DNA from 2 places in the Ornithinibacillus proteolyticus genome. Region 2 is predicted to be linked to the other one. Evidence: riboswitches for the same ligand, from Rfam matches in the RefSeq annotation. Region 2 holds a riboswitch; the other holds the start of a gene.
The links. A riboswitch is a leader RNA that binds a small molecule or an ion and turns the genes downstream of it on or off. The one in region 2 is predicted to bind preQ1.
Positions count from the first base shown of each region.

Region 1 (15,223 bases), on a different contig from region 2:
TGTACTAATTATCGTAGCTTTCGCGATTGTAACGAAATTTAGTTCGACCGCTGTTAGCTCAGAAACTAGTGAGAATAATAGCGAGCAATCGTTACCCATAGATTCAGAGAATGAAAAGGAACAAGATAAAGAGGAAGATACAGTAGCACCGGAAGCAGAAACGAATGAGAACGAAGAAGTGGTGGAAGAACTAGAAAAATCGATAGCAGATGAGACGGGGAAAGTCGTATACTTAACATTTGACGATGGCCCGAGCTCTGTTTCAGATGAAATTTTAGATACGCTTGATCAATTCAATGCGAAAGCAACATTCTTTATGCTAGAGCCTGCGATGAAGCAATATCCAGGGGCGGTAAAACGTACGGTTAAGGACGGCCATGCTGTCGGATTACATGGAGTGACCCATAATAAAGATATATTTTATAAATCCGAACAGGCTGCTTTAGGGGAAATGAAAACAGCCCAGGACACATTAGAGAGTATTTCGGGTGTCCATTCCTCCTTAATCCGTACACCGTATGGAAGCATCCCATATTTAACCGATTCATTTAGGGAAGTGTTTGATCAGAATGGATTCAAATTGTGGGATTGGAATGTCGATAGCAGTGATTGGAGTTTATCCAAGAATGAATACGTAAAGAATGTTATATCACAGGTAGAAAAATTAGAAGATGATGGGATACCCCCTGTTATATTAATGCATGATCGTGGCGAAACTGCCCATCATTTATCTACTCTGCTACAGTACTTGCAAGAGCAAGGTTTCCAGACGAAGGTAATTGATGAGCATATACAAGCATATCATTTCAACTGTTATAATCGCTGTTATCGTCTTCCCTAGTAATAGGATAGGTATGGACTAGTTCTATGTTACTAGCGTATTCATGCAAGATAATACGAAAGTGAGGGAGATTACATTGGAGAACCGAAAGCAAATTAGAAAGAGAAAACGGAGAAAATTAACTTGGAAGTTTTTATTATTAATTGTCGCCGCAGTCGTAGCATATAGTATTTATTTCTTTGTAAATGTTTATGCGGCTACAAAAGAGGCTCATGAGGAGATTGACCGTCCAGATAACAAGTCGGCACTTAGAGAGGAAGAGGTTGACTTTGGTGGCGACCCGATATCGATATTATTAATGGGAGTGGATGATGGGGCAAGTGGCCAAAATGGTCGTGCTGACTCGCTAATTGTTGCTACATTAAATCCGAATACCAAGCAAGTATCCCTAACAACCGTTCCACGTGATACAAAAATGGATTTTACGGCAGATGAAGTAGACCCTGCTTATGTTGGTTACCATAAAATTAACGCAGCATACTCCTATGGTTCTATGTTTGGCTATGGTGCCAATAAACTAACTGTCGAAAAGGTAGAACAATTGTTAGATATTCCAATCGACGAATATGTTGCGGTTAATTTTGAAGGATTTAGTGAGGTAGTAGATGCACTCGGTGGCGTTACGATTGATGTCAAAGAACCGTTCTCACAAAAAAGTCACATTAAAGGTGGCGAGACCTTCTACTTTGAAAAAGGTGAGCAAAAGATGAATGGTGAGGAAGCTCTTGCCTTTGTTCGTATGAGAAAACAGGCAACGAATAACATCTACTCACGTGAAGAAAGACAACGCCAATTTATCAAGGCGACCTTGAAGCAAGCCATTTCTACGAACACTTTGTTTAAAGTCGGAGAACTGGCAAATATTATCGGATCAAATGTGAAGACTAGCCTAAGTCCTAGTGAAGTATTCCAATTACAGAAGCTATATTCATCTATTGATGCTTCAGAAATCAAAACGTATGAAATAGAAGGTCAGGATGAAAAAATTGAAGGTATCTATTATTTCATCCCGTCAGAAGAAGGATTAGCTACTATTTAAAACAGGAATTGGAATTATAATGTGTAAAGTAGTCTATACTGAGATATTGGTATAGGCTACTTTTTACTATCTTTATGTCACCTTTACATCAAGGTGTTACACTATAGATGAAAAGGTGAGATACACTTTAAGGTGGATAAACAATCATTGCAATAAACATACAGCTACTAGATGTGAAACAAGGAGAATTAGCGCATGAAGAAATGGATTAGATTAATGGTTTTTGGTCTGTTAGTCGTTCTACTAATCGTTACTTGGAAGGAAAATGTACAGCTAAGTAAGGCATTAAGCCAGGCTAAAAAGGAAGCGCGACTGAGTAACCAAGACGTGGTCGTATCAAATCAACAGGAAGATAGCTCTTCAGGCCCGGTTTATAAGGTCGTAGTGGATCCAGGGCATGGTGGTGATGACCCGGGGGCAATCGGTGCTAGTGGTTCTTTTGAAAAAGACTTCACCTTAAGCTTGTCAAAGAAGCTAGCAGCACTACTGGGACAAGAATCAGCATTGGAAGTATACATGACTAGAGAAGAAGATGTCTTCATTTCAACGGAAACAAGAGAGAGACCGAACTTTGCGAATGACCTATCTGCGGATTTATATGTTTCGATACATGCTAATACATATGATAACCCTTCCGTATCGGGGACGGAAACGTATTATTACCATGACGATGCAGAAGTATTAGCCAATACGATTCATAAGCATTTGTTAAGTGCAACAGGCTATACCGATAGAGGGGTTAGAAAGGAAAATTATTTTGTCCTAACCGATACGACGATGCCTGCGGTCTTATTAGAAGTAGGCTATTTGACGAATCCAGAGCAAGAGCGAGAGATGATATCGGAGGAATTCCAACAAACGGCCGCAGAAGCTATTCGTGATGGTATAAAAGAATACTTGGATCTGTAAATGGACTTGCAATATGTAATCTCTTATCAGTATGTAACTTGAAAAGCCAGTTATTCTGTCATGAAGGAAGGGAAAAGCACGGTTACACTAGCGCCATACATCATCTACTAAAAAAACGGAATTCTCCCTTTATGGTACACCTTATAAGATTTATACTATATTATAATAAGCTAAGGTTATGGGGGAGTACATGATGCAACGTCTCAATCAAGTCATATGCGAGAGAAGAACGTATTCGAAGGAATTCCATTCACATCAACATGATTTTGGCCAATTTCTTTTCCCTTTACAGGGTACCTTAGACATACAAACAAAATGGCAAGCGGTAAACCTTACATCCGATTATTGCTTTTACCTTCCTCCAAATTGTAATCATCATTACCGATCGGTCGATAGGAATGAATTTCTAATCTTAGATATCCCGATTCGCTATTTGCCGGAAGATACGGACAGCATGTACATACCGTTAGATAAACAATGGAGCTCGATTCGTTATTTGCTATTGGAAGAGGCACGGAATGAGGATAACCTATCTTCTTTAGTAGATTTGACTAGATATGTAACGAATAAGCTGCAAATCTCCCATTCACCATCCATTGATTATATTCATAAACATTATAAGGAGCCTATTAAGCTAGAAGCATTAGCAGCTATTGAACACTATCATCCGGTATATTATTCAGCTTGGTTTAAGAAAAAGACTGGGAAGAGTCCGAAAGCATATATTTCCGAGCTTCGCTTGAAGGAGGCAAAGCATCTCCTGCTTGCAACCGATTGGTCTATGTCGAGGATTAGTGAGGAATTAGGCTATGAGAATTCGTCCTCATTTACGAGATGGTTTGTAGGCTGTGAGGGAATCGCTCCACAACAATATAGAAAGCTTCAAATTGGATAAAAAGGATAGTAAACTTGGTAAAGAAAATTCTTAAGAATTTTTCTATGATAAGTTTACTATTCTTTTTTTAATTGAGGTGAGCAAAATGACAGGGAAGTTACCTCCTTTTTTGATATTATTGGCTGCGATTCTGTGGGGGACAACAGGAACATCACAAGCGCTTGCCCCAGATTCCGCCCATCCGATTGCGATTGGGGCTACTCGTTTAGCGGTAGGAGGGGTATTTTTATTACTAATAGTTCTCCTAACTGGTAAATGGAATGTCAGGAACTGGCCAATTAAGCCGACACTAATAGCGGCTTTATGTATGGCCTTGTATCAACCTTTATTTTTCTCAGCTGTTACATTAACTGGGGTGGCTATAGGGACTGTAGTAGCGATTGGGAGTGCCCCTATTTTATCTGGATTTTTAGAATGGCTTTATCGTAGAAAACGCCCGCCTATGATTTGGTGGTGCTCCACGCTGCTCTCTATCCTCGGCTGTCTTTTGCTATTTATGAATAAAGACGCTGTTCAAGTGGACCCGGTGGGGTTATTCTTGGCATTGGGTGCGGGGTTATCATTTGCAGGATATACGCTAGTAAGTAGGGAGCTAGTAGCGAAATACGCTTCTCTATCTGTAGTGGCAATTGTATTTACCCTTAGTGGGATTTTGTTATCGCCATTTTTGTTTGTGTTTGATATGTCCTGGCTAGCAAGTTCTCGCGGTGTTGTAGTCAGTCTTCATCTGGGCATCGTGGCAACAGGAATAGCCTATTTATTATTTGCCAAAGGGCTTACCCATGTATCCTCCTCTACCGCTGTTACCCTATCGTTGGCCGAGCCGCTAACAGCTGCATTATTAGGCGTCTTTATCGTAGGGGAGACGTTAAGCCTTATCTCGTGGGTAGGGATGATCCTTTTACTTATTGGAATCGGGATATTAATAAGGTCGGAGAAATCGAATGGAGAAATGGAACTTAATGAGCAGAAAAGTATGAGTGGTTGAAGCATAGCTAGACATGAAGTCCCTTTACAAAATAGCGTAAGGGGGCTAATTTTTGTATTCCATAACTAATCAACCTATTACAGCAAGATTTGGTTAATCAACCAGTCTGCCAAAAAGGAGCAACATGAAAAATGAACTCTCCTAACCAATGGGTAACTTTAATAGGCGTATAAATATCAAGTTTGCGAACATCCTGAAAGCGGGACTACTCAGGGAATAATGGTGAATGACCAAGACATTATTTATAATAAGTGTAGAGGTCTATTTTTTAATAAAAATGTTTCTGTGATAAAGGTAAGTCTATTCTTACAGCCGATTTACAGGGGGTGAATTATGTATACCATTGGTCAAGTTGCTAAATTTTTGGGAGTTTCTAGGGATACATTAAAGTATTATGAGGAAAAAGGTTTGGTTAAACCGGAGCATGATGCTCATAATGGGTATAGAAAATATAATGAATATGATATTCAGGACGTTATTACAACCAATTTTTATAGAGAAATTGATATCGAGATTAAGAAAATCCAAGAGATACGGCAGAATATGAGTGTAGTCGATTTAGAAAGTATATTAGAGGAGAAGGAAGAACAAATAGTTGAGGAACTTGAATATAAGAGTCTTCTTTTAAAAAAGATTAGATCGGTGAAAGAAGCTTGTAATAAAATTAACAATCATTTAGGAAAGTATACGATTAAAGAGATGGGACCATTAGAAGTAGTGGGCAACATAACGGATTATAAAGCTTACAATGAATATGAAATGTTAAAAATTAATACAGAGGAGAAAGCTGTTACGTTAAAGAGTGCAAGACGTGTTATCTATTTTGATCAAAAGGGAATTAAAGAAGATCACTTTGTTATTGTTAGAGAGATGGGAGATCCAGAACATAATGATAACGGTGGTATCCTTTATCATCCGCAATGTATGTATATGGTAATCGAAAACGGCAGAGCGGTGGATGGTGGGGAAAGTATGGACCAAGAAGTAGGAGAAAGGCTTTTAAAGATAGCACGTGAAAATGGGTATGAATTAGCTGGTGTAACGTATATCAATATATTATTGACTACATATGTAGATGGTCTAGAGCGTGTGTTTTTAGAAGTGTACACCCCTTTAAAATAAATCGTAAATGGTCTTGAGCTGGGGGTAACCCACAGGTTTAAAATGATGATTAGTAATGGATGACTCCATTATTAACGACTTGTTTTAAAGGAGTGGCTTTATGAAAAAGAAAAAACCAGTCAAGAGACCATTGATACGTTTTATTATCTTAAGCTATGTTATATTTTTTGTGATTTTTACCGTTATTGGCATAAGTATGCTATTGGGGGTTCCTAATAGTATAACCAACCTTCTACAAGTTATCGCTGCATGGTCTTCAACCTTTGCTTTTATTATATTGTTTAAGAGAATTCAACAAGAAGTAAGTTTAATAGCGTTTATAAAAAAACAATTTGCTGAAAGAATAAGGCCTTCTGTATTGATTAATGTAGTAAGTATACAAGTTTTAATCCTCTTTGTAGCTATTATAGTACTATCCAATATACAGGGTACGCTAGCGTTTTCCTTTACGAGCTTCGGACTATTGCTCATTGCTTTTATAGACAGTTTAGTAAGGGGACCTTTAGGTGAGGAGTTAGGTTGGAGAGGGTATGCTTTAAGTGAATTACAAAAAAAGTACTCTCCATTATTATCTGCCATCATAATAGGGTTTTTGTGGGGATTTTGGCACACCCCACTATGGTTTGCCTCAGGTTATACTGGGATGAATTTAATCAAGTACATAGTGCTTTTTATGATTGGGATTGTATCTATTTCCATTATGATGACGCTATTCTTCAATCTGAATAAGAACCTTGTAATCCCTATTGTCATTCATCAATTGTTTAATTTCTCTCTTGTGGTCATTCCGGGGGAGGTATTAGACGTTTTACTATATATAATGCCTTGTTATGTTATAGTCGCATTACTATTAATTGTTATAAATCCGAGAAAGATATTATATGGCAAGAATCTCTAGAGCAAATCATTAAGCTAAAATAAACCATCCCTGCTCCTGCGAAGGTCGTTCTAAAGTAATGTGACTTGAGACTTAGTATTGTAGCATTCTTCCATATAAATTACTCCTTTCTCCTCATATTACTAAAAAGTCTAATATGTTACACTGTTACCAGTTTGAAAACTTGGAGGTTGGAAAATATTGGGTAGATTATGGATGGTTCTTGTCACTATGATGCTAGCATTATTTATTGTCAGTGGATGTGGAAGTGACGAGAAAGATGCAGCTAATGTTGAGGATGAAGATGTTTCAAAGGAAGGTAATGAAGAGGTTGACGACGGGGAAGTTCAAGAAGAAGAACCAGAGGAAGAAGCTGAATCAGAAGAAACAAATCGAGCGGCTACTGGTGATTTTGCAGAATTAATTTCCTATATGGAAGAGAACACAGAAGGAACAGCGAATGTACTTTATGAAAATAAGGAACCACAAGTACATGAATTGGACGGTGTTACGGTTTCATTAGATGCCTATACATTGATTGAATTAAATGATTTCCATGCTAATTTTGATATCCCTTTCAATGATGAGACCGATGGTGGTGTTATTATTGCACAATATACCGTGACGAATGAGCTGGATCAGGATGTATATTATATGCCTACTTTCTATCTGTCATTTACTGGTGCGGATAAGGCTTATAACAATTATAAAGAGCTGCTTCCAGAAGAAGAACAGCTGCCAGAAATATTATCGCCGTCAAATGATTACACCTTAAAAGCTGGTGAATCTGTAACTGGTTATTACGCTTATCCATTCGGTAAGTCCCATTTACAGCAAGCATTAGATGTAGGGACTGTGGCTATAGACGTTCCAGCTGCTGAAGCGGAAAAAGGAGACTTCGGTAATCCGATTGGAAAGGAAGGCAAATTTAAACTTAGCTTAAATGAAGAAGGCGCTGAAAAGGTAGCTGCCAATGAAGCCTTTTATAAGGATAAGGTAACTACTGACGATATGGGTGAGAAGAAGATGCTGAAGGAAGAGTCTGATATTGGAGAAAGTGAACAGTTAGGAGATGTAACGGTTACACTAGAGGGATATCAGATTACTGAATTCACACCTAATGAAGTAGAAGCACCACGCTTTACTGACTTTAATAATGGAATCGTATTGCTGACAGCTAAATTCGATCTTGATAATCAAGGTTCAGAGCCTATTAATCTATCATCAATGAGTTCAAAGCTAATTGTAAACGATGGAAGTCAGTACATTCTCGATCAAGGGATGCTACTTAATTATCGGTATGGTGATGTGATTGAAACTGGCGATTCTGGTGAATATCTGCAAATATATACATTAGACAAAGAGCAGTATGAAAAAATTTGGAAAGATAAACCTATTGAATTAGAATTCGGCCCTATCCGGGGTGAGGAAGCAAAAGATATATCCAAAGGAAAAACAGCTACTTTTGAGCTATAATTGTTTTACCTTTTGATACGTTCATATAGAGGTTGGGACAAAACGAAAACAAAGGTAATAAAAAACGAACTATCACCACATTAGCACCGGAAATATACGGAGACTCCTGTGGGAGGAAAGGCATCGGTGAGACCCCGGAAGAGCGTTAGCTCTGAGGAGGCTCACCAGCCGCCCACGGAAAGCGTAGTATATTTCCGGGGCGGGTCTGATGCGCTAACTTTCATGTTCGGTTTATCCTATGTTAGAAATAGTTTTGTCCCAACCTCTTTTCGTCTCCTTAAGGAAAGGAATAAGGCAAATGGTTGCCTAATAAAATAGAGATTGACATGTGCACAAGGAGTTGTATAATAAAGAAATCAATTGCATACCCGAACGGGAGAGGTTCCTAGCTTAAACCCTCTATAAAAAACTATGGATTGCTATGTCCATAAGGGCATAGTTTTTTCTTTTTTTAATAGATTAATGCTATGGCCTCTCTTGTGAAGTGGTAACAAACTTTACGAGGAGGTTTTTTTATGTCACCAAGAACCAATAAGGAAGGATTAGACGAATTACATTTACTAGGGAATCAAAATACGAATTATCCCTCTGATTATGCACCGGAGGTATTAGAGTCTGTAGACAATCTGCATGCTAACCGAGATTATTTCGTAAAGTTCAATTGTCCGGAATTTACTAGTCTATGCCCAATTACTGGCCAACCAGATTTCGCGACCATGTACATTTCTTATATACCAGATAAGAAGATTGTAGAGAGTAAGTCATTGAAATTATATTTGTTTAGTTTCCGAAATCATGGCGACTTCCACGAGGATTGCGTGAATATCATTATGAACGATTTAATCGAGCTGCTAGATCCGCGCTATATCGAAGTGTGGGGCAAATTCACACCTCGTGGCGGTATATCCATTGATCCATGGTGTAATTATGGCAAGCCAGGTACTAAATATGAAGAAATGGCGAATTATCGTTTAATGAATCACGATCTCAATCCAGAAAAAATCGATAACCGGTAATCTTAAGAAGGGGAATAAGACATGAGAATATTTTTATATTTACTATCCATTGTCGTTGCTAATGTGATAACGGCAAAATTTGCGCCTCTAGTACTTGGCGTGTTTATAATACCAATGGGAACGTTGTTTATTGGTGCAACCTTCATTCTACGTGACCTTGTGCAAATGCGACACGGTAGAAAGAAGACATACATGATTATATTTACTGCATTAATTATATCTGGAATCGTCTCCTATCTGTTAGGGGATACCTTAATGATTGTAGCAGCATCTGCACTTTCATTTATTGTGGCAGAAACCGCAGACACCGAGATATATACGAGGCTGAAGCTACCGATACCATGGCGTGTGTTCTATAGTGGGCTAGTAGGAGGGTTCCTCGATTCGGTTGTCTTTATCGTGATTGGATTAAGCCCAATTGGTGCGAATATTTTACCATGGGCAGCAATACCGGGCGCCATCGCTGGACAAATTATGGCAAAGACGTTGGTTCAAATGATTGGAGCACTTATTTTGAATCAGTTTTATCAAATAAGAGGGAAGAGAATTACGAAAAACAGCTACAAACTATCTTAAAATCATGCTGACGGATTGGAACTATTATTTAAGATAGAAGAAATGATTGCATCATCATGTGCTTTTTTTAGTAAGCTTGAACTTTCATAAGCGCCCGTTGATATAATATAGAAAACAGTCTACCCTTGAAAGGAGTAGACTGTTTTTTTGCCCATTATGTTTACAACTTAAGAAACATTCAGGTTACCATTTTGTTCATTTAATAATTTCTTATCAGAAGGAACAAAGGCTAACACAATTGCTCCAATAATAAATAATACGATTAGGCTCAAGACACCTGCATTCGATTTTCCTGTCATTTGGGTTGTAACCCCCATTAAAACAGGACCTGTAACAGAAGCGAACTTACCAAAGATATTATAGAAACCGAAGAATTCATTAGATTTATGCTTCGGAATTAGCTTAGCATAGTACGATCTACTTAATGCTTGCAAGCCACCTTGTGATGTAGCAACAAGCATGGCCAGGATCCAGAAATCAAGTGCTGTTTCAAGGAAGTAGCCGTATATACATACGATGATATAGATGAAAACACCAATATTTAACATAAGCTTTGCAGAAAATCGGTCAGCTAATCTACCATATAGAATGGCAAAAGGAGCTGCCACGATTTGAGTGACAAACAGGACAACTAATAGAACCGTTGCACTCAATCCTACATCAGTTCCGTATGCTGTCGACATGGAAATAATCGTTCCGACACCATCTATGTAGAAAAAGTAAGCAATTAGAAATATCGTTAAGTGCTTATATTGTCTAATAGATGTAACCGTTTCCTTCAGACGACGGAAGCTTGTACGAATCGGGTTTGGTTCCCGCTTAATTCCATGTATTTGTTTAACGTTTTTAATCATTGGAATAGAAAATATCGCCCACCAGATTACGGCGATAAGAAATGCAATTTTACTAGCAGTTGTACTGGATATTGGAATAATCCCTTCTTGGGCTAACAAGATAATGGCAATACTAATTAAAAATGGAATAGCTCCACCAATATAGCCATATCCAAAGCCCCTTGCTGATACCTTATTCATCCGTTTATTATCGGTCACATCAATTATGAAGGCATCATAAAAAAGATTTGCTCCTGTTAATCCAAGTGAAGCCAATGTGAAGAGGATAAGTAATAGTAACCATTCTCCCTCTGGTACGAAGATTAACGAAAAGGTAGAGATAAGTCCTAACAATAAAAAGCTAACAAAAAACCTCTTTTTATAACCTTCATAATCTGCTATAGTTCCTAATACTGGGCCAATCATGGCTAAAATAAACGTGAAAATGGCAATGGTATAACCCAAGTATGCTGTTGAATCTGCCGCCTCTACCCCCGCCGCTGTTGCTTGTGCTTTATAAAAAATGGGGAAAATCGCGGTAGTAATAATCATGGAAAAAGCATTACTTGCCCAATCATAATACATCCAACTCGTTTCTTGCTTCGTAAATTTTCTTTTCATCATTTCACCATCCCTTAATTCTATTTTATATAATATATTCCATAGAATAATAGGAAAAGCATAAAAATTTACAAAAATTTTGCAATAAAGTATAGCTATAAAAAATAAGGCATAACTGGAGACTTGCATGTGAGGTGTCGACTCTAGTACCAGCAAACTATTGTTTATGTATTTGTTCAACCTTTGATGTTGGATGGAGGGTATAAGAATCGGAGTAGCTCATGTGTCTAATATGACAATTAGGTCCTATTTGAATTGTCCTTCCTTTAATTGAATTGGCGATTGTTGAATGAAGCTTTACATCCTCGCCTACAATAGCGGAACAAATTAATTGTTTTTTATGAATGAACCATCCCCTCTTTTCTAAGTCTACTTCTATGTGCTTCCCTTGAAGCGTTTCAATTTTGCTTTTACCAGTTAAAGCTATGGAGATGTAGTTGGATTTGACAATAGCTGCTTTAACAACACCTTTAGCCACAAAGTGATCTGCGGTAATCTCCTGCTTGACTGATAGTATCCCACTACTCTGGATCGTCATAGCTGTTCCTTCGGTTAACGTGAGGGATCCGATATTGGTAATCTCGTCAGCGTGTAATGATTGAAAGGTAGAGACCCCTTTTGAATTTAGTTTGCCGACGGTTGTATGGGATTGAAATGTTGCACTACCTAAAATAAATAAACTCTCAGACTCTAGTTCCTGCTGACATGTAACTGCCCCATTTATCCGTATCAAGGCGTAATCTAGTAACCTTTCTCTAATCACACCACTTGTTTTGGTCAACTTTTTGAAGCGGTTAGAAGCTTTGTTATCCAAGAAAATCCCCCTTTTCTAAATTGTTTTAATAAGTATATATTTTAATGATTAAAATATATACTTATTAAATATAGAAGTCAATAAAAAATACCCTTAAGATTTACTTAAGAGCATGTTTAGGTAATGGTAGACATTAATTTATTTACTTGTACTAGTGTTGTTGCTATTTTTTCTATTTCTTTTTCAGGGAATTTCTTAAATAATTCCCTTATCTTCTGTTCGCCTTGGGGAGTGAGGACCATTTTTACAATACGGCGATCCATTGGGTCCTTAGTTCGTTCAATATAGGATTGCTTCTCTAGCTTATCACACATTGCTGTTACTGCCCCTGGTGTAACATGAAAAAATTCTGCAATATCCGTAGCCTTCATTCCATCCTGTTTCTTCAGCTGGAACAATAACACTAACTGGGATTGGGTAAGCTGTTCACCCAACGTGATTCGATTGACAAATTGTTGGGACTGCTTCTGGATATCGATTATTTCTTCTATAATATAGTGAATAAGGTCGCTGTTTTGGAGATTATCGTTTATCATGCTATCCCACCTAAATTATTTCATTTAGTAAAATATATAGGTGATATAATAAGTTGTCAATTCTTATCATGTTCACAGCGCATGATCAGATGAGCTTGTTATATCCAGTATAAAAAGATCCTCATCCAGACTTTCTGCTACAAATAAATTAAGAATCCAACATGACCACACGGCTATAGTCTAGGAAAAGCTATACGGGATATTCATGATCGTATGCAAAATGAGTGCGACTATATTGGCAAAGGGAAGAAAGAAGCGCCGAATCATCCTCTCCGTGTTACTTTTTCTGTAATGCGTGATCATTTGGGTAACAGAGGGATACTCTCTGTTACCTTTTTTCGTAATTCGAGATCATTTAGGTAACAGAGAAGCGTTATCAGTGCCCTTTTTCCGTGATTCGTCATCATTTAGGTCACAGAGGAGCGCCGTCAGTGCCCTTTTTTCGTAATTCGAGATCATTTAGGTAACAGAGAAGCGTTATCAGTGCCCTTTTTCCGTAATTCGAGATCATTTAGGTAACAGAGGAGTGCCGTCAGTGCCCTTTTTTCGTAATTTGAGATTATTTAGGTAACAGAGAAGCGTTATCAGTGCCCTTTTTTCGTGATTCGTCATCATTTAGGTCACAGAGGAGCGCCGTCAGTGCCCTTTTTTCGTAATTCGAGATTATTTAGGTCACAGAGAAGCGTTATCAGTGCCCTTTTTCCGTGATTCGTCATCATTTAGGTCACAGAGGAGCGCCGTCAGTGCCCTTTTTTCGTAATTCGAGATCATTTAGGTAACAGAGAATCGCTGTCAGTGCCCTTTTTCTGTTATCCGAGATCATTTAGGTAACAGAGAATCGCTATCAGTGCCCTTTTTTCGTAATTCGAGATTATTTAGGTCACAGAGAAGTTCCGTCAGTGCCCTTTTTCCGTGATTCGAGATCAGGTAACAGAGGAGCGTTATCAGTGCCCTTTTTCCGTTATCCGTCATCATTTAGGTAACAGAGTCATCCTCTCCGTGCCCCTATTCCCGTCCCCAGTGAGTCAATTGGGTAAAGCTAGGGTATGAATAAATACGAGAGAGAAGATGCCACGCATTCTATCTGCCTTTATGGTAACGATAAATGTTAAGCTAAGCCGTATTGGTTAGATTGTCCAGGTTAGGGAATCCTGGTCTGATACGGAGCTATCAATTGTTACGACTTCTTCCCCTTGTTTCGCTGTACCGACTATACGGCTATTCACCATCTTTACATCTAATAGGGCGTTCATTTTACCTACAGGTGTGGAAATCGTTGTAACTCAAAGGCTCCACGGTGGAGAACTAACCATAACCAATCATGCGACTGGCGGGGCGATTGTGAAAGGATCATTACCGTGGTATTGTGAACCCACTCTATGAGGCGTATAATAGGAAGAGTTTACAACAAGAATTAGAAGGTGCTAATAAATGAGACAGAAACTAGTTTATTTCGTATTACCGATTATGTTAATCCTAGGTATTGTGTTATTCTTCGTCTTTTCCAGTAATGACTCTGATTCAGACACATCAGAAAAACAAGGAACGAAGGAAACTGAAACGGAACAATCCGCCTATCCTGGCGTTAATATCATAACAGAAGTGTTAGACGAGGAAGCATATCACCTTGCCATCCATTATCTCGAATTTGAAGACGAGCAGTTAAATAAGATAATGAATGATTATGTATCCAAATCAAAGCAAGAATTTCTCCAAGAAGTAGAGGATACAGAGGAGCTTTCTCAAGGTCATAGTGCCTCCTTCTATTTATCCTTTGACATTTACCCAGTGGTGGAAAACATGTATTCCATTGTATTTACAAAGGAAAGTTTTTTTGGTGGGGCAAACAGTATGCAGACATCTAAAATATTTATACCGGATATAGAGAACAACCAATTTATCGACCAAAGCAATATCATAAAGGATACGGGAGAAAGTAGAGAAGAAATTTACCAGAAGTTACTGCATGCATTTAAAATTAATGAAGCATACAGTCCGTTCTTTTTTGAAGAAGAACTACAAAAATGGATTGATGATGAAAATAATACGTTCTCTAATGTATACCTGACGGATAAGTCCATTGTCTTTAAGTTTGATAAGTATGAGGTTACGGCAGGTGCTGCGGGCACTCCGGAAATTGCTATACCATTAGTAGAAATGCAAGATTTACTGACCGATGAGTGGAAAGAACGGTTAGATGTTCCAAATCAGACAGCAGAAGATTCTGAACCAGCAAAACCAAACGAAGAGCAAGGATTAGAACAGGAAGTACCGGCTGGAAAAAAGCGAGTTGCTCTTACATTTGACGATGGACCACATCCAAGTAATACACAGGAGATTTTGAAGTTGTTAGATGAACATCAGGCAAAGGCTACCTTTTTCATGCTTGGAAATAGAGCGGTTTTCTATCCTGACATCGTCAAGGAAGTGGCTGCGAAAGGACATGAGATTGGAAATCACACATGGAGCCATAAGGATTTAACAACATTAAGCAATGAGGAGATTAGGGAGGAGTTCCAGCAGACCAATGACGCAATTCTAAGTGTACTAGGCGTTTCACCAACTGCATTTCGACCACCATATGGGGCGATTACTGACCAAGTGACTGATGTAATCGGAATTCCATCTACGTTATGGACCATTGATACATTAGATTGGAAATCACATGATCCCGATCAGG
Region 1 is NZ_JBCPXV010000019.1:54,078-69,300, forward strand. It holds gene AAIB49_RS10585 (polysaccharide deacetylase family protein) at 1-841, shown strand, start outside; gene AAIB49_RS10590 (LCP family protein) at 918-1,880, shown strand; gene AAIB49_RS10595 (N-acetylmuramoyl-L-alanine amidase family protein) at 2,076-2,789, shown strand; gene AAIB49_RS10600 (AraC family transcriptional regulator) at 2,980-3,684, shown strand; gene AAIB49_RS10605 (EamA family transporter) at 3,770-4,672, shown strand; gene AAIB49_RS10610 (MerR family transcriptional regulator) at 5,006-5,794, shown strand; gene AAIB49_RS10615 (CPBP family intramembrane glutamic endopeptidase) at 5,895-6,692, shown strand; gene AAIB49_RS10620 (DUF5068 domain-containing protein) at 6,888-8,147, shown strand; PreQ1 riboswitch class I at 8,520-8,566, shown strand; gene queF (preQ(1) synthase) at 8,663-9,163, shown strand; gene AAIB49_RS10630 (VUT family protein) at 9,185-9,739, shown strand; gene AAIB49_RS10635 (MFS transporter) at 9,907-11,193, opposite strand; gene AAIB49_RS10640 (hypothetical protein) at 11,351-12,007, opposite strand; gene AAIB49_RS10645 (MarR family winged helix-turn-helix transcriptional regulator) at 12,124-12,543, opposite strand; gene AAIB49_RS10650 (polysaccharide deacetylase family protein) at 13,975-15,223, shown strand, end outside.
Region 1: another riboswitch for preQ1. It lies ahead of queF (preQ(1) synthase); the one in region 2 lies ahead of AAIB49_RS05075 (QueT transporter family protein).

Region 2 (15,223 bases):
CGTGGGGTACGAACACAGATTAATTCTAATTTAACATTACCATATGAACGCTATGAAGAGATCATCCCATATTTAGATGTGTTACATATTTCCCACAATTGGGGAACCGAGGATGAATTTGCTGAAGTAGGCTTTGCACATATGGAGCGGAAGCCTACAGCAGAAAATCGGAAAAAATACTTTGCAAGAATGGTAGAAAATGCACAAGCTCTATCTAAACAAGGTGTAATGGTCTCAGCGGAAACGATGTTAAATAAGCGTACCTACCCATACCTAGAGAAGATACATGATCATATTATTGAAATGGGATGTACACGGCATGAGGTTCACCCAATGTACCCAGTAGATTTTGCTAGTAAGCTAAAAACCTTAACACTTGATGAGATACGCGATGGGATTACAAGATTACTAGACCATCGAAATCAAGACATTTGGATGCTATTTGGTACGTTACCTTTTTATGCATGTAGTTCCTCACGGGAAGAATTAGCCTTAATCAAACGGTTATATCAGGAGAAGAATGTAACCGTTCGGAATGATCCGGACGGAAGGTCGCGCCTAAATGTAAATATTTTCACCGGGGATATTATCGTTACGGATTTTGGTGATGAAGAGCCATCCTTAGGAAATATACAAGATACAACACTTGAAAGTGCCTATGACAAGTGGATGGGTTCTAAGACTGCTAAAAGTTTAAACTGTCATTGTCCAGCTGTAAAGTGCTTAGGGCCAAATCTCCTAGTTAAGAACGCTTATTACAAGGACGTTGATTTTCAAAAACGTAAGGCTACTATTCAAATATAATTTAGCAGCAGCCAAGGTGATTATTGCCTTGGCTGCTTTTCCAAAGTAAAAGCTTATCCACAGTGAACGTCACTGTGGTGTTTTTGTTATTGGGCTTTAAATGGTAACTTATGATGGAAATGGTTTCAACCAAATCATTTAGTGATTCAGCATTATCTAAACAATAGAGGGGTTTAATCTGTAATCGAGTACTAGAGTTATAGTTTAAATGAACAATTTAACTCCTTTTACATACTATCCTAATAACGCCTAAAAAGTTTCCCTTAGGAAAAATTTAAGTTTGTATAAAAAACACTTGACTTATACAAACTATACTTATTATATTGTTAGTAACTAATAAAGTTTCCTTAGGGAAAAATAAAAGGGAGAGGTAAAAATGGGGATTTTCATGAAAAGGTGGTTTTGGTTTGTACTTAGCATTAGCTTTGTTTTAGGAGCTTGTTCGGCAGATGATAAAACTTCTGCAAATCCTGATGGGAAAATTAAGATTGTCACGACGATTGCCCAAATAGCAGAACCGTTATCCGTTATTGGTGGGGAGCATGTTGAGGTAGAGAGTTTAATGGGGCCATCGGTAGACCCGCATTTGTATAACGCAACACATGGTGATATTACGAAGATTACGAATGCAGATGTGGTATTTTATAACGGACTGAATCTAGAGGCAAATATGGTGGATATTTTTGATGAAATATCAGCTTCAAAGCCTGTGCTTGCGATAGGAGAAGTACTACCAGAGAATCAGCTACTGGAAGACGAAACAGGTGCAGTCGATCCACATGTCTGGTTTGATCTTGATCTTTGGAAGCAAGGACTAGAAGCCGCTGTAGAAGAATTAAAGGAGTATGCTCCAGATTTTGCGGATGATTTTGAAGCGAATAAGCAAGGATACTTTGCTGAGATGGACGAAGTAAAAGATGAGGCTATGAAGCTTTCCGAAATTCCGTCAAACAAAAGATACTTAGTAACAGCTCATGATGCGTTTGGTTACTTTGGAAGAATGCATAACTTAGAGGTTGTTGGATTACAAGGTTTAAGTACGGATGGTGAGATTGGAGTATCAGATATTCAAGAAACCATTCAAATTATAAAGGAATACAATGTGCCAGCTGTCTTCATCGAAAGTAGCATTAATGACAGCTCAATTAAAGCTGTAATCGAAGGGGCAAAGGGTGAAGGAGTTAAGGTCGCACTAGGTGGTGAGCTCTTCTCAGATGCAATGGGGGAAGCAGGAACGGTAGAAGGGACATACTTAGGAATGTATCGACATAATGTAGAGACTATTTACGAAGCATTAATGGGGGATGGAAATTAGATGGTTAAAACAGTGCTTACAGTAAAAGAGTTATCTGCATCCTATCGTAAAAACACCGTTCTAGAGAATGTGAGTTTCACAGTAGAGCAAGGCTCATTAACAGGAATTGTTGGCCCGAATGGTGCAGGGAAATCTACTTTAATTAAATCCCTATTAAATTTACATCCTACTTTATCGGGAACGGTCGACTTCTTTGGTCAACCATTTAAGAAAGCTCAGCAGGCGATTGGCTATGTACCGCAGCGTGGTTCGGTGGATTGGGATTTCCCAACGAATGCATTAGATGTAGTGTTAATGGGATTATATGGGAAAATCGGATGGCTAAAATTGCCATCCCGTTCCCACAAAAAGCTCGCATATGAAGCATTAAACAAAATGGGAATGACCGATTATGCTGACCGACAAATTAGTCAATTATCAGGAGGGCAACAGCAGCGTGTTTTTCTTGCTCGTGCCCTCGTACAAGATGCTGATTTTTACTTTATGGATGAGCCACTTGCTGGAGTAGATGCAGCAACGGAACAAGCGATAATGGCGATCTTGAAGGAATTGAAAGGAAAAGGAAAGACGGTAATGGTTGTGCACCATGATTTACAAACAGTGGCAGAGTACTTTGACCATGTACTATTTCTAAATCGAAGAGTGATGGAGTACGGGAAAACACCAACTGTGTTTACGAAGGAAAATATTGCACGAACCTATGGTGGGAATATGCGTTGGACATTAGAGGAGGGGTCTCATGTGGCCCATCCTTAGTAGTAGTAACTTTCAGTGGGTTTTGGCTTGTACGATGATTCTAGGGATAGCAGCTGGGTTGGTTGGATGTTTAGCCTACTGGAAAAAGCAAAGTTTGATGAGTGATGCACTAGGTCATGCCTCTTTACCTGGAGTCATTATTGCCTTTCTCTTAATTGGTGAGAAAAATGTACTCGTTCTAATTATTGGTGCTGCTATCAGTGCACTGATTGGTGCTTTCTTTATTCAAGGGATACAGTCTACAACAAGAATAACAGAAGACACCGCGATGGGGATGGTATTATCCATTTTTTTCGGATTAGGAATTATGCTTCTTACAGTGGTAAACCGTTCGGTTGGAGGAAATCAAAGTGGATTAGATAGCTTTATCTTTGGGCAGGCAGCTTCCATGGTGAAATCCGATGTGTTTACTATATTAGCATTAGCAATAGTGGTTATAGCAATCGTATTTGTGGCATTCAAAGAATGGAAGCTTTATTTATTTGACCCGCAATTTGCTAAAGGAATCGGATTATCGATTAGAGGGATGCATGTAATGTATACGATAGTATTAGTAACTACGATTGTTGTAGGCATTCAAGCTGTTGGTGTTATTCTTATTGCGGCATTATTAATTATCCCTTCAGTAAGTGCTAGGTATTGGACGAATTCCTTTCGAAAGATGTTAGTCTTGTCGGCCTGTTTTGGTGGTCTCTCTGGTGTACTTGGAACGTATATAAGTGCTATTGGTAGTGGGTGGCCAACAGGTCCGTTTATCGTTATTTTTGCAGCTATATTTTTTATAGTTTCATTAGTATTTGGTAAAGAAAAAGGTATATTAGTCCTGCGTCTCGAGTTACATGCTGAGCGTAAGAAAATGCACAATCCAACTAAACTGGATACAAAAGGGGTGAACTAGTATGGCCTATACAGCATGGATTATCCTTACTGCTGCTCTTGTAGGGCTTTCGTGTAGTCTTATTGGTGTATTTCTTATTTTAAGAAAGATGGCGATGATGGCAGATGCTATCAGTCATACGGTTTTATTAGGAATTGTTGTAGCATTTATGATAACAAGGGAGTTAAATGGTCCCCATATGTTAATTGGTGCAATTATTGCAGGACTACTAACAGCTTTATTCGTGCAATGGTTGAATCAATTAAATATTGAACAGCATGCTTCAATTGGGATTGTTTTTACAACTTTATTTGCTATCGGTGTCATTTTGATTTCGACATCTGTTGGCAATGCTCACCTAGATGTTCAGCATGCATTAATGGGAGAAATAACCTTTATCCCCTGGAATACGATGACACTTCCTATAGTTGGTCAGGTCCCGGAAGCCACCGCTATTTTAGCACTAGTGCTGATAATTGTTTTGATTTGTATAATTTTCTTTTATAAAGAATGGAAGATTACCTCCTTCGATCCAGCACTGGCTGCTAGCTTAGGAATACCGGTAGTGTTTTTACACTATCTCTTTATGAGCCTTGTATCGATTACTACAGTTGCCTCTTTTGATGCTGTTGGGGCTATTATGGTTGTTGCAATGCTTATTACACCTGCCGCATCAGCCTATTTATGGACAGATAAATTGTCGATGATGTTAGTGATTAGTGCACTATTTGGCGTAGTTTCTGCAGTCGGTGGCTATTATATCGCTGCCTGGATAGATACTTCTATCTCGGCATCGATGGCATTTGCAACAGGAATCGTATTCTTATGTAGCTTTATAGGCTCACCGAAGCATGGTTTACTATCCAAGCTAAACAGGCCAACTCGTGTAGTTTCTTGAATAAATTAGTATCGTTTTTCGTAAGTTAGTAAGGTATGATAGTAATAAGATGAAATCGAGAACCTATAGATGGGTGTGCTATATATAGATTATGAAAGAATATGAAAGCAAGGTTTATCATGATTTACAAAAATGGCGGATGAAGCTACTGAAGTCACCGAGTTTTGTAAACCGAATGGGGAAGAAAGCCCAAAATAAAATCAATGGATTGATTCCAGAAAAAGCACATCTAGTTATGACGGAAGCAATTAAAAATATGGTGAAGGCCACCTTAGTTGGATCAGATATGACGACGAAGAAGCCTAAAAGTGGCATGACTTTATATGAAAGAGATGAACTTTTAAAAGAGAAGTTGTCGAAGTATCGGAAAACAGCGACCGTAGAAGGTGCTGGGACTGGAGCAGGTGGTATTTTCTTAGGTCTTGCTGACTTCCCATTATTGTTATCAATCAAGATAAAATTTCTATTTGAAGCAGCATCCATTTATGGTTTTGATACGAAAGAATATGAAGAAAGACTTTTTCTATTACATGTGTTTCAGTTAGCTTTTTCAAGTGATGATAAAAAGAAGGAAACCTTTTTTGTGATTGATCATTGGGACGAACAGAAAGAAAAGTTAATGGATATGGATTGGAGAGTATTTCAGCAAGAATATCGGGATTATATTGATTTAGTAAAAATGTTACAGTTAATTCCGGGCTTCGGAGCTATTGTTGGGGCGTATGCAAATTATAACCTCTTAGATCACTTAGGAGAGACAGCTATGAATGCGTACCGGCTAAGAAGGTTGACAGAAGTACCAAAGGATTACTAGGCTGAACAGGGGAAGGTAAAAGCCTTTCTTTGTTTAGCTTTTTTATTTGGGAAGTAACTATTATTTTAAAATTGTCTAAAAAATTATTGCAATATATTGCATATTGTCCGGAAAGATAGTATGATGAATTCTCGTGCAAAATGAAGCACAGTAAAAAAAAAATAGTCTGATAATTATGATTTTATAACGAGGAGAGAGAGAATTGAAGGATAAGTTACCGAATTCTTCATATATAATAATAGGAGTCATGCTGTTTGCTCTATTTTTTGGAGCGGGCAATTTAATCTTTCCTGCTCAACTTGGACAAGCAGCAGGAACGAATATGTGGCCAGCTGCCGTAGGGTTTCTCCTTACAGGTGTTGGGTTGCCTTTATTGGGAATTATTGCGATGGGATTTTCAGGGAGTAAAGACCTACAGGACCTTGCAAGTAGGGTCAGTCCTATTTATGGTGTATTGTTTACAACCGTATTATATTTAACAATCGGTCCTTTCTTTGCCGCACCTAGAACGGGAGCAGTGGCCTTTGATATAGCAATAGCACCTCATTTGGAGAACAAATCTTCGCTTGCCCTGTTCCTATTTACGGTCCTTTTCTTTGCTATATCCCTTTGGTTTTCATTAAATCCAGCGAAGATTGTAGATCGGGTTGGAAAGTTATTAGCGCCAGGAATAGTAGTGCTACTGGCAATCCTTTTAATAATGGTTATTGTCAATCCAATGGGGAATGCACAAGCACCATTAGAGTCCTATCAAAGCAATGCCTTTGTCACAGGTTTCCTAGAGGGATATAATACGATGGACGCACTTGCCTCGTTAGTATTCGGGATTATCGTAATAAATGCGATAAAGGCTTTAGGCGTATCATCTAGGAAAGAAATTGTATCCGCAACCTTTAAAACGGGCTTTGTGGCGATTATACTTTTAGGCTTAATCTATGTTGGTATAGCATATCTGGGCGCTGTCGGTGTAGAGGAATTTGGGCTATTGGACACTGGGGGATTGATCCTGAGTAGTGCTGCAAAATATTATTTTGGTACAGTGGGGACGATTTTACTCGGTGTAGTGATTATTTTAGCTTGTTTAACTACCAATATCGGTCTAATGACGGCGTGTGCAGAATATTTTCAACGATTGATACCAAGGGTTAGTTATAAAACCCTTGTGACGTTCTTTACGGTTATAACTTTTATCATCGCTAATTTTGGATTAACGAATATTATTACGTACTCTGTACCAGTGTTGATGTTGTTATATCCACTTGCCATTGTTTTGATGATCTTGGTATTTTTATCACCATTATTTAATCATTCAAGAATCGTATACATGTCTACCATTTCCATAACATTTTTAATCAGTATTTTTGATGGTTGGAAAGTACTACAGGAATCTCTTGGAATAGATGGCTTTAGACTATTAGAACCGGTTGTATCCTTCTATAAAAATTGGTTACCTTTTTATGATGAAGGACTAGGATGGCTTGTCCCTGCTATCATTGTCATTCTCATAACAGGAATCATTGCAAGAATGAGAAAAGTAGCTGTAAATCTATAAAGAAAGTCGGTTTCCTTACTTAGGAGACCGACTTTCTTTATTGTTGATTAATGGTATTGGATAAATTGAAATCCTTTGAAATATCGAGCCAGTTTTGTTTCATTAAGGCAGAGGCTTTCTCTTTATCCCCATTCTCTATATGATGAATGATAGTGTCATGAACCTCGATGGAGCTTTCGGAAAGTATAATGGAGTTATGGAAGAACAATCTTCGCACATGTGCCTGTAGATTCTCTACTATCCCACTTATGTAAGAGTTATTGGCAGTATCAACAATTAGTTGATGAAATTGCTCGTCAATGTTTAACGCGGCGTGGTAGTCTTTTTGATAAAGAGCATTGGCGAATTCTTGATTAATATTCTTTAAAGAAGATATCGTTTTATCTGATATATGATCGATGGCAAGCTCTGTTGATAAAGCTTGTAATACGGCTAAAGGAGGTAGTAAATCTTTAATGGACTCTTTTTCTACCTCGGTAACTTGAGTAGCTTTACCGGGATACATTTTAACTAATCCTTGTGATTCAAGTAATTGTAAAGACTCCCGTATCGGTGTACGGCTAACGCCGAGTGCTTCTGCTAGCTCTGTATCATTTAACTTTTCCCCAGGATATAAAGTTCCATCAATTATCCAATGAAGGATTTGCTTGTACGCGCTTTCCTTTGCTGTTGTTCGAACTGGCTTAGAATGATTTGCAGGTACCGGCAAATTATTCCCCTCCTCTAAAAAAACTGTTTATTTCCAGTATACATGAAAACTACTTTTATGAATATGTTGATTTGTCTCCAAGATGTTTAATTTGTCTTTTTTCGAGAAAACTGAAACAATATAGTAGTAAACATTAAATAAAAGGGGCCACATACTATGCAATGTAAAATAAATCGCAATGCAGCAAAGTATTTGAAGAAAATGCTTGAAACAGAAGAAGCACAAGGAAAAATGATTCGAGTGCTCGTAACCCATCTACATGGTGATCATGCTCATTACGATATTCGATTAGACACACCTTCAGAAAATGATGAAGTAGTGAAAACGGATAAAGATATTGATATCATTTTGGAAAAAGATAATGAGTGGTTAGATGGTGTATGGATTCAGTATTTCTATGTTCCGCAGGAAGAATTAGTAATCACTAATCCTAAAAAAGGACATCATCATTAAAATTACTTAAGGCAAGGGTCATTGGATCCTTGTCTTTTTTTGGGTTTGGGGAGGGGGGAGAGGGGGAGGGAGGATGCGCCCAAACCAGGAAAAGATGAGCCCAAGGGAGAAGGAGATGGTCCCAAAGCGGAGGCGAATAAGCCCGAGAGAAAGGGAGATGCGCCCAAAGCGAGGGAAGATGAGCCCAAACCAGGGAAAGATGAGCCCAAGGGAGAAGGAGATGCGCCCAAACCAGGGAAAGATAAGCCCGAGAGAAAGGGAGATGGTCCCAAAGCGAGGGAAGATGAGCCCAAAAGGAAGAAAGATGCGCCCAAACCAGGGAAAGATGAGCCCAAGGGAGAAGGAGATGGTCCAAAAGCGGAGGAAGATAAGCCCGAGAGAAAGGGAGATGAGCCCAAACCAGGGAAAGATGCGCCCAAGGGAGAAGGAGATGGTCCAAAAGCGGAGGGAGATAAGCCCGAGTGAAAGAGAGATGCGCCCAACCCAAGTAAAGGCTGCCTCCCTATCCTACCAAACAAAAAAGAGGCACTAGCTAAACTAGTACCTCCAATAAATTAATATGGATCAGCATCGTGGGATTTTTTCATGGCATCATCTACTGCTTCTGGTGCGTTTGCTTTACCTAAAGGACGGAATTCCTCGCCGGCTTCCATTTTCATGTCGCCCATTTCTTTTGTTTTGGCAGCGATTCCTTCACGAAGGCGACGTCCATATTCTTCATCAGCCTCTTCTGCTAAGGCAATCATCTTATCTTGGATTCGTTTATCACAAATAGCTAAATCATTCACTAGATTATTGATTAACTCATCTTTTTCCCATTGTTCGAAACGGCGGTATGTTTCACCAGCCTGTTTTGTATTATCTTGTCTTTCGATAGATTCTCTTACAAGATTTCCTTCTACATGTGGGGTGTGCTCGGTTCCAATCTGCTCGGCTTCCTTTAGTCCACCTAAGATGGACGGTTCATAGTTAACATGTGGGTTCTGCCCTGGTGCCTTATCATTGTGGTAACGAAGCTGACCACCCTCTTGGTTTGTTGCTACACGTTTCTTAGCTGCATTAATTGGTAATTGTAAATAATTTGCTCCAACACGATAGCGCTGGGTATCGGAGTAGGAGAAGGTTCTACCTTGAAGCATCTTGTCATCAGAGAAGTCCAGACCATCTACAAGTACCCCGGTACCGAAAGCAGCCTGTTCTACTTCCATAAAATAGTTCTCTGGGTTCTTATTTAAGACCATTTTCCCAACCGGTAGCCAAGGGAATTGGTCTTCAGGCCAAAGCTTTGTGTCATCCAGCGGATCAAAGTCTAGCTCAGGATGTGGGCCATCCTCCATGATTTGAACAAATAGTTCCCATTCTGGGTAATCGCCACGTTCGATCGCTTCATATAAATCCTGGGTAGCGTGGTTAACGCTCTTTGCCTGGATTTCTGCTGCTTCCTTTACGGTTAAATTTTTGATGCCTTGCTTTGGTTCCCAGTGGTATTTAACCAATACAGCTTTTCCCTCGCTGTTGACCCATTTATACGTGTTAACCCCAGACCCCTGCATCATCCGGTAATTAGCTGGGATACCCCAAGGTGAATAAACAAAGGTCACCATATGGAAGGTTTCTGGAGAATTAGCGCAAAAGTCGAAAAATCTTCGTGGATCCTGCATGTTCGTTACCGGATCAGCACGGAAGGCATGAATCATATCAGGGAATTTCATCGCATCTCGGATGAAAAAGATCTTTAGATTATTTCCAACTAAATCCCAGTTCCCATCCTCTGTGTAGAATTTAATGGCAAATCCTCTTGGATCACGTGCTGTTTCAGGAGAGTCATTCCCACCAACAACTGTGGAAAAACGAGCAAATACCGGTGTGCGTTTTCCTTTTCCTTGGAACACTTTTGCACGTGTGTACTTAGACACAGGCTCATCACCAACTGTTCCATATGTTTCAAAGTACCCATGAGCACCAGCCCCGCGAGCGTGTACGATTCTTTCTGGAACCTTTTCGCGGTCAAAGTGACTAATCTTCTCGATAAAGTCATAGTTTTCTAATGTAGCTGGTCCACGATTACCGACTGTACGAATGTTTTGATTATTGGTGACAGGATGTCCTTGTCTGGTAGTCAGTGTGTCATCGTGCTCAATATTCGTTTCTGGTGTTTCATTGGATTTATCCATTCTATCGCCTCTTTCATATGTACTTTATTCACAGTAATTATGCTTACCAAGTATGCAATAAAATAATCCAGTTTTTGATAGATATTACAAATAAAACATAGAGGATGGATTAACTAACGATAAAAAGCTATTCTTAGCTTAAATAATATGATTAATAGAGGGGTGAAAAAGCATGGGAACCATAATAGAAGCTACAACGGAACAACTGAAAGACCTTACCAATCTAGCGTCAGAACTATATAACGGAAATAATTCTGAGGCACTTGAAAATGAGTTAAAGCAAATGTTAGAAAATTCTAATCATAGATTTCTATTGTATGTAGAGGATGAGCAACCAATTGCGTTTATGCATTTGTCCATACGTACTGATTATGTTCAAGGTTCGGAAACCAGCCCTACAGGTTATATAGAGGGAGTCTATGTGAAGCAAGAGTACAGAAGAAAGGGAATATCAACTAAGCTTTTTCATGAAGGGAAGAAATGGTTTAAAAGACATGGTTGTACGCAAGTAGGCTCTGATATGGAAGTTGATAATCAAGATAGTTATCCATTTCATATGAGCCTTGGCTTTAAAGAAGCTGGACGATTGATTACGTTTATTAAAGACTTGTAAAGTTGGAAATTCACCATTCAAATTTAATGAAATTAGTATCAGGTAATATGAGTTTGTGGTAAAATATAATAAAAGTAAGTTGATTGAGAATAGAGGATGAAGAAATGTATAAATTTGCTGCAAATGTTGTAAAGGGTTTTCTGAGCCTTTTCGGAAGAATAAAAGTATATCAAAAAGAAAATCTCCCGAAGTCGGGTAGTTATGTTATTGCATGTACACATACTGGATTTGTCGATATTTTATGGCTTGGTATTGCGACTTTGCCAACAGAAATTCATTATATGGCAAAGAAAGAGCTTTTTCAAACGAAATTTACAAAGTGGTTAATGGAGAACTTACACGCATTCCCAGTCGATCGTGAGAATCCGGGTCCGAGTGCCATTAAAACACCACGTAAGCTATTAAAGGAAGGGAAGGTTGTTGGGATTTTCCCGAGCGGTACACGATCTAGTGAGGATGTACCTTTGAAACGTGGTGCAGTGACTATCGCTGCGCATTCTGATGTACCAATTGTGCCTGCTGCTTATGTCGGACCAAATAATTTTAAAGATTTGTTCAAAAGAATTAAACCGAGATTAATCTACGGGGAACCGATTCAGCTTCCAGAAGGTATGTCCAAAAAAGAAGGTATGGAAGTTTTAATGCAACAATTAGATAAAGAAATGCGAGCATTACAAGATAAGATTAAATAAAAAAAGACCTTCACAGTCTAGGTGATTGTGAAGGTCTTTCTCTATATTATATAAGCTTGTTGAAATTGATTCGCTTATTAAGTGCATAAATAATTGGTATACCGATAGCTAGTACAGCGAACTCTCCTACTGCGGTTGTTAACCATGTAAATAGGAATGGTAGCTCTAATGCTAAATTGAGTTCAAATGCAATAATAAACATATTAAATGTAAATACCAATGTATTTGCTATTAATAACGCTAAGATGTTTTTCACATATTTCCCTAATAGGATGATGATACCAAGTGATATGGCAGAATGGGCAACACCAAATACTAAATCATACCAACCTAGAGGTGAGAATAATAGGTTGTATAACAGTACCCCTATCACAATCCCGAAGAAATATTTCTTATTGAAAACAATAAGATGGTTGAACACCTCGGAAATACGAAACTGTACATTCGTAAATCCGAATGGAACGATTAGCGCTGAAACAGCAATGTACAATGCTGCAATCAGAGCATTTACAACTAATGTTCTTGCTTTCATATTAATCTCTCCCTTAGTTTTTTTACGTGGGATGGTTTCGAACCACGTCTTCCAAGCAACTTATCTAGTATAGTACAACTCCGCAAAAATAGAAAGTTAATTTTACTTTTCTATAGTATGGAATGGTTCTAGTCTTAGAACTAATAATAGCGATGACATGGTTTTATTGACAATCAACAGAAATAGATATTATACTTACATAAAGTAACTAGATTTTAAAAAGTAACATAAAGGGAGTTGTAAAATGGAACAGAAATTTTTTCAAAAGCCAACCACATTCGTTGGGGAAGTAAACATATATGTTAGTGACCTGCAGAAGTCTTTGGACTTCTATCAACGTGTCTTTGGATTTCAAATCATGCAGCAGACGGACAGTAAGGTAGTCTTATCTCCAGATGGTGTTCGTCCCATTCTTATCTTGGAACAACCAGAAGAGGTAAGGGGAAAGCAAGCTCGGACAACAGGACTTTATCACTTTGCCATATTATTACCAAGAAGGAGAGATTTAGCCAACTTTCTTAAGCATTTAGTACAAACAGAGGGGCACCATATCCGGCTAGGAGCCTCAGATCACTATGTAAGTGAGGCGCTTTACTTTGATGATCCAGATGGTAATGGTATTGAGGTGGCAAGCGATAGACCGTCTGCTTCCTGGAATTGGGATGATGGTACAGTGGACATGGGTACGGTCGCTTTAGATGCGGAGAGTCTGTTGGCGGAAAGTGATAAGGAGTGGGATGGCATACCAGAGGAGTCTGTAATGGGGCATATCCATCTACATGTTGCCGATTTGGAAGCTACTGAACATTTCTATGTGAACGGGCTTGGATTCAATATCGTGACGAGATATCCGGGAGCGTTATTTGCTTCTACTGGTGGTTACCATCATCATATCGGATTAAATGTATGGAATGGCGTGGGTGCACCAGCGCCTAGCACTCATAGTGTTGGACTACATTACTTTACTTTAGTGCTGCCAGATGAAGAAACAAGACAGAAGAGAATCGACAGTCTTCGAAATATCGGGGCCGAGGTTGTTCGGATAGAAGATTACTATGGGGTAAAAGACCCTGCGTCTAATACCATTCATTTACGCATTAGTGAATAACCTGTGGATAATAAAATGAGATCTACTAAAAGCGTAGATCTCATTTTTCAACTTATAATTTATGATACCAATCTGTTGCTGCTCTTACTTCACTGATGGTCAATTGGTGACCTTTGTCTTCCCAGTGTAACGTAACATCTGCACCAGCATTTTCTAATAATGATTGAAGATCTTCTGATTCTTGGGCAGGACAAATAGGATCATTCGTGCCAGCCGAAATAAATACCCTTTTATTAGCTAGATTTGGTAATGTTATTCCTCTTCTTGGTACCATTGGATGGTGGAGGCTTGCACCACGTAGCGCATCTTGAAAGTGGAACATAAGACTTGCGGCAATATTTGCTCCATTAGAATACCCGATAGCAATTATATTGTTACGAGCAAAGCCATATTTTTCCGCGGCTTCATCCAAGAATTCATTTAGTTCCTTTGTACGAAATATTAGGTCCTCCTCATCAAAGACACCTTCTGCTAACCGTTTGAAGAATCGTGGCATACCATTTTCCAGTACATTACCACGAACACTTAGGATATTGGCTTCTTTATCAATCATTTCTGCAAGTGGAAGAAGATCTTGTTCAGTCCCGCCAGTTCCGTGCAGTAATAATAAAGTTGGTTTATCGGAATTTGTTCCCTTTTGGAAAATATGCTTCATATGAAAAGCTCCTTTTTATTTTGGTCTTTCGATGGAAAAAATCTCCCCGACTTTAGCATAGTTAGCCCCTGCTAATCGACTAATCGCTGCTAACTTTACCGGGTTAATTTTCCCATCTTCATAGATTTCCTCGTCAATATGATACGTAATGATTTTACCAAGGATTAGGTCGGAACCCTTTTCGCCATCTGCTGCATCTAGTGCGATGATTTGTTCTAGCTTACATTCGAATCTTACTTTTGCCTCCTGTACACCAGGTACAGAGATTCTTTCACTTGGGACAGGGGTAAGGCCGGCTACAGTAATTTCACTCTTATTTGGTGGGAGAGTGGCGGCGGTTTTATTAATGTTATCAACATTTTGTTCGTCGACGATGTGAATAACAAACTCCCCATTTTCCGTTATATTTCGTGCTGTATCCTTCATCTTGCCATTCTTACGCTGTATGGCTAATGAAACGATAGGTGGGTTGGAGGATACAATATTAAAATAACTAAATGGCGCTCCATTTATTGTCCCATCTGCTGCTTTTGTTGTGACAAATGCAATAGGTCTTGGAATGATGGAGCCAATAAGCAATTTATAATTCTCGCGTTCTGATTGGCTTTCTGGATAAAAGGAAAGCACAACAATCCCCCCAAATTAGTTATCTAAATTTCGAACTTGAATTGGAATCAAATGATCATTTAGCTTTTCCCGATACATTTCATATTGGGAAGGAAGTTTTAACGCTGTCCCCATCGTTTCATACGATTCATCATGTGCAAAGCCTGGTGGGTCTGTTGCGATTTCGAATAAAATTTCGCCATGTTCTCTGAAATAAATGGCATTAAAGTAATTCCGATCTCGTACTGGGGTCACCCCGTAACCATTACTCTCTACATGCTTTTTCCAATCCAGTTGATCTGCATCATCTGTTGCTCTCCAGGCGATATGGTGAACCGTGCCAACTCCCATCTGCCCTTTACCAGTCGTAGTCTTTTTTAGGTCAATGATATTTCCGAGGCTTCCATGAGATTGGAATCGAATAAGGTCATTTTCCTCCCCGATTTTTTCAAGCCCCATGACATCAACAAGTAAACGTGCTGTTTCTTCTGGTTGGGAGGATAATAATGTGGCTCCAGCAAAACCTTTAATTGCAACGTCAGGAGTTATATCACCAATAGTCCAATTATTAATCTCGCCATCCTCACGTTCTACTAATTCAAGCTTTAAACCGTGAACATCATCAAATGCTAGATAGGTTTCGTGAAAGCGATTGGATTTCGTGT
Region 2 is NZ_JBCPXV010000007.1:1,296-16,518, reverse strand. It holds gene yfkAB (radical SAM/CxCxxxxC motif protein YfkAB) at 1-804, shown strand, start outside; gene AAIB49_RS05135 (metal ABC transporter solute-binding protein, Zn/Mn family) at 1,193-2,119, shown strand; gene AAIB49_RS05130 (metal ABC transporter ATP-binding protein) at 2,120-2,875, shown strand; gene AAIB49_RS05125 (metal ABC transporter permease) at 2,859-3,773, shown strand; gene AAIB49_RS05120 (metal ABC transporter permease) at 3,775-4,650, shown strand; gene AAIB49_RS05115 (EcsC family protein) at 4,742-5,464, shown strand; gene brnQ (branched-chain amino acid transport system II carrier protein) at 5,667-7,016, shown strand; gene AAIB49_RS05105 (GntR family transcriptional regulator) at 7,054-7,725, opposite strand; gene AAIB49_RS05100 (iron-sulfur cluster assembly accessory protein) at 7,882-8,178, shown strand; gene AAIB49_RS05095 (hypothetical protein) at 8,218-8,643, shown strand; gene AAIB49_RS05090 (catalase) at 8,733-10,352, opposite strand; gene aac(6') (aminoglycoside 6'-N-acetyltransferase) at 10,525-10,965, shown strand; gene AAIB49_RS05080 (lysophospholipid acyltransferase family protein) at 11,070-11,657, shown strand; gene AAIB49_RS05075 (QueT transporter family protein) at 11,704-12,189, opposite strand; PreQ1 riboswitch class I at 12,197-12,241, opposite strand; gene AAIB49_RS05070 (VOC family protein) at 12,434-13,297, shown strand; gene AAIB49_RS05065 (alpha/beta hydrolase) at 13,350-13,952, opposite strand; gene AAIB49_RS05060 (flavin reductase family protein) at 13,968-14,579, opposite strand; gene AAIB49_RS05055 (ring-cleaving dioxygenase) at 14,595-15,223, opposite strand, start outside.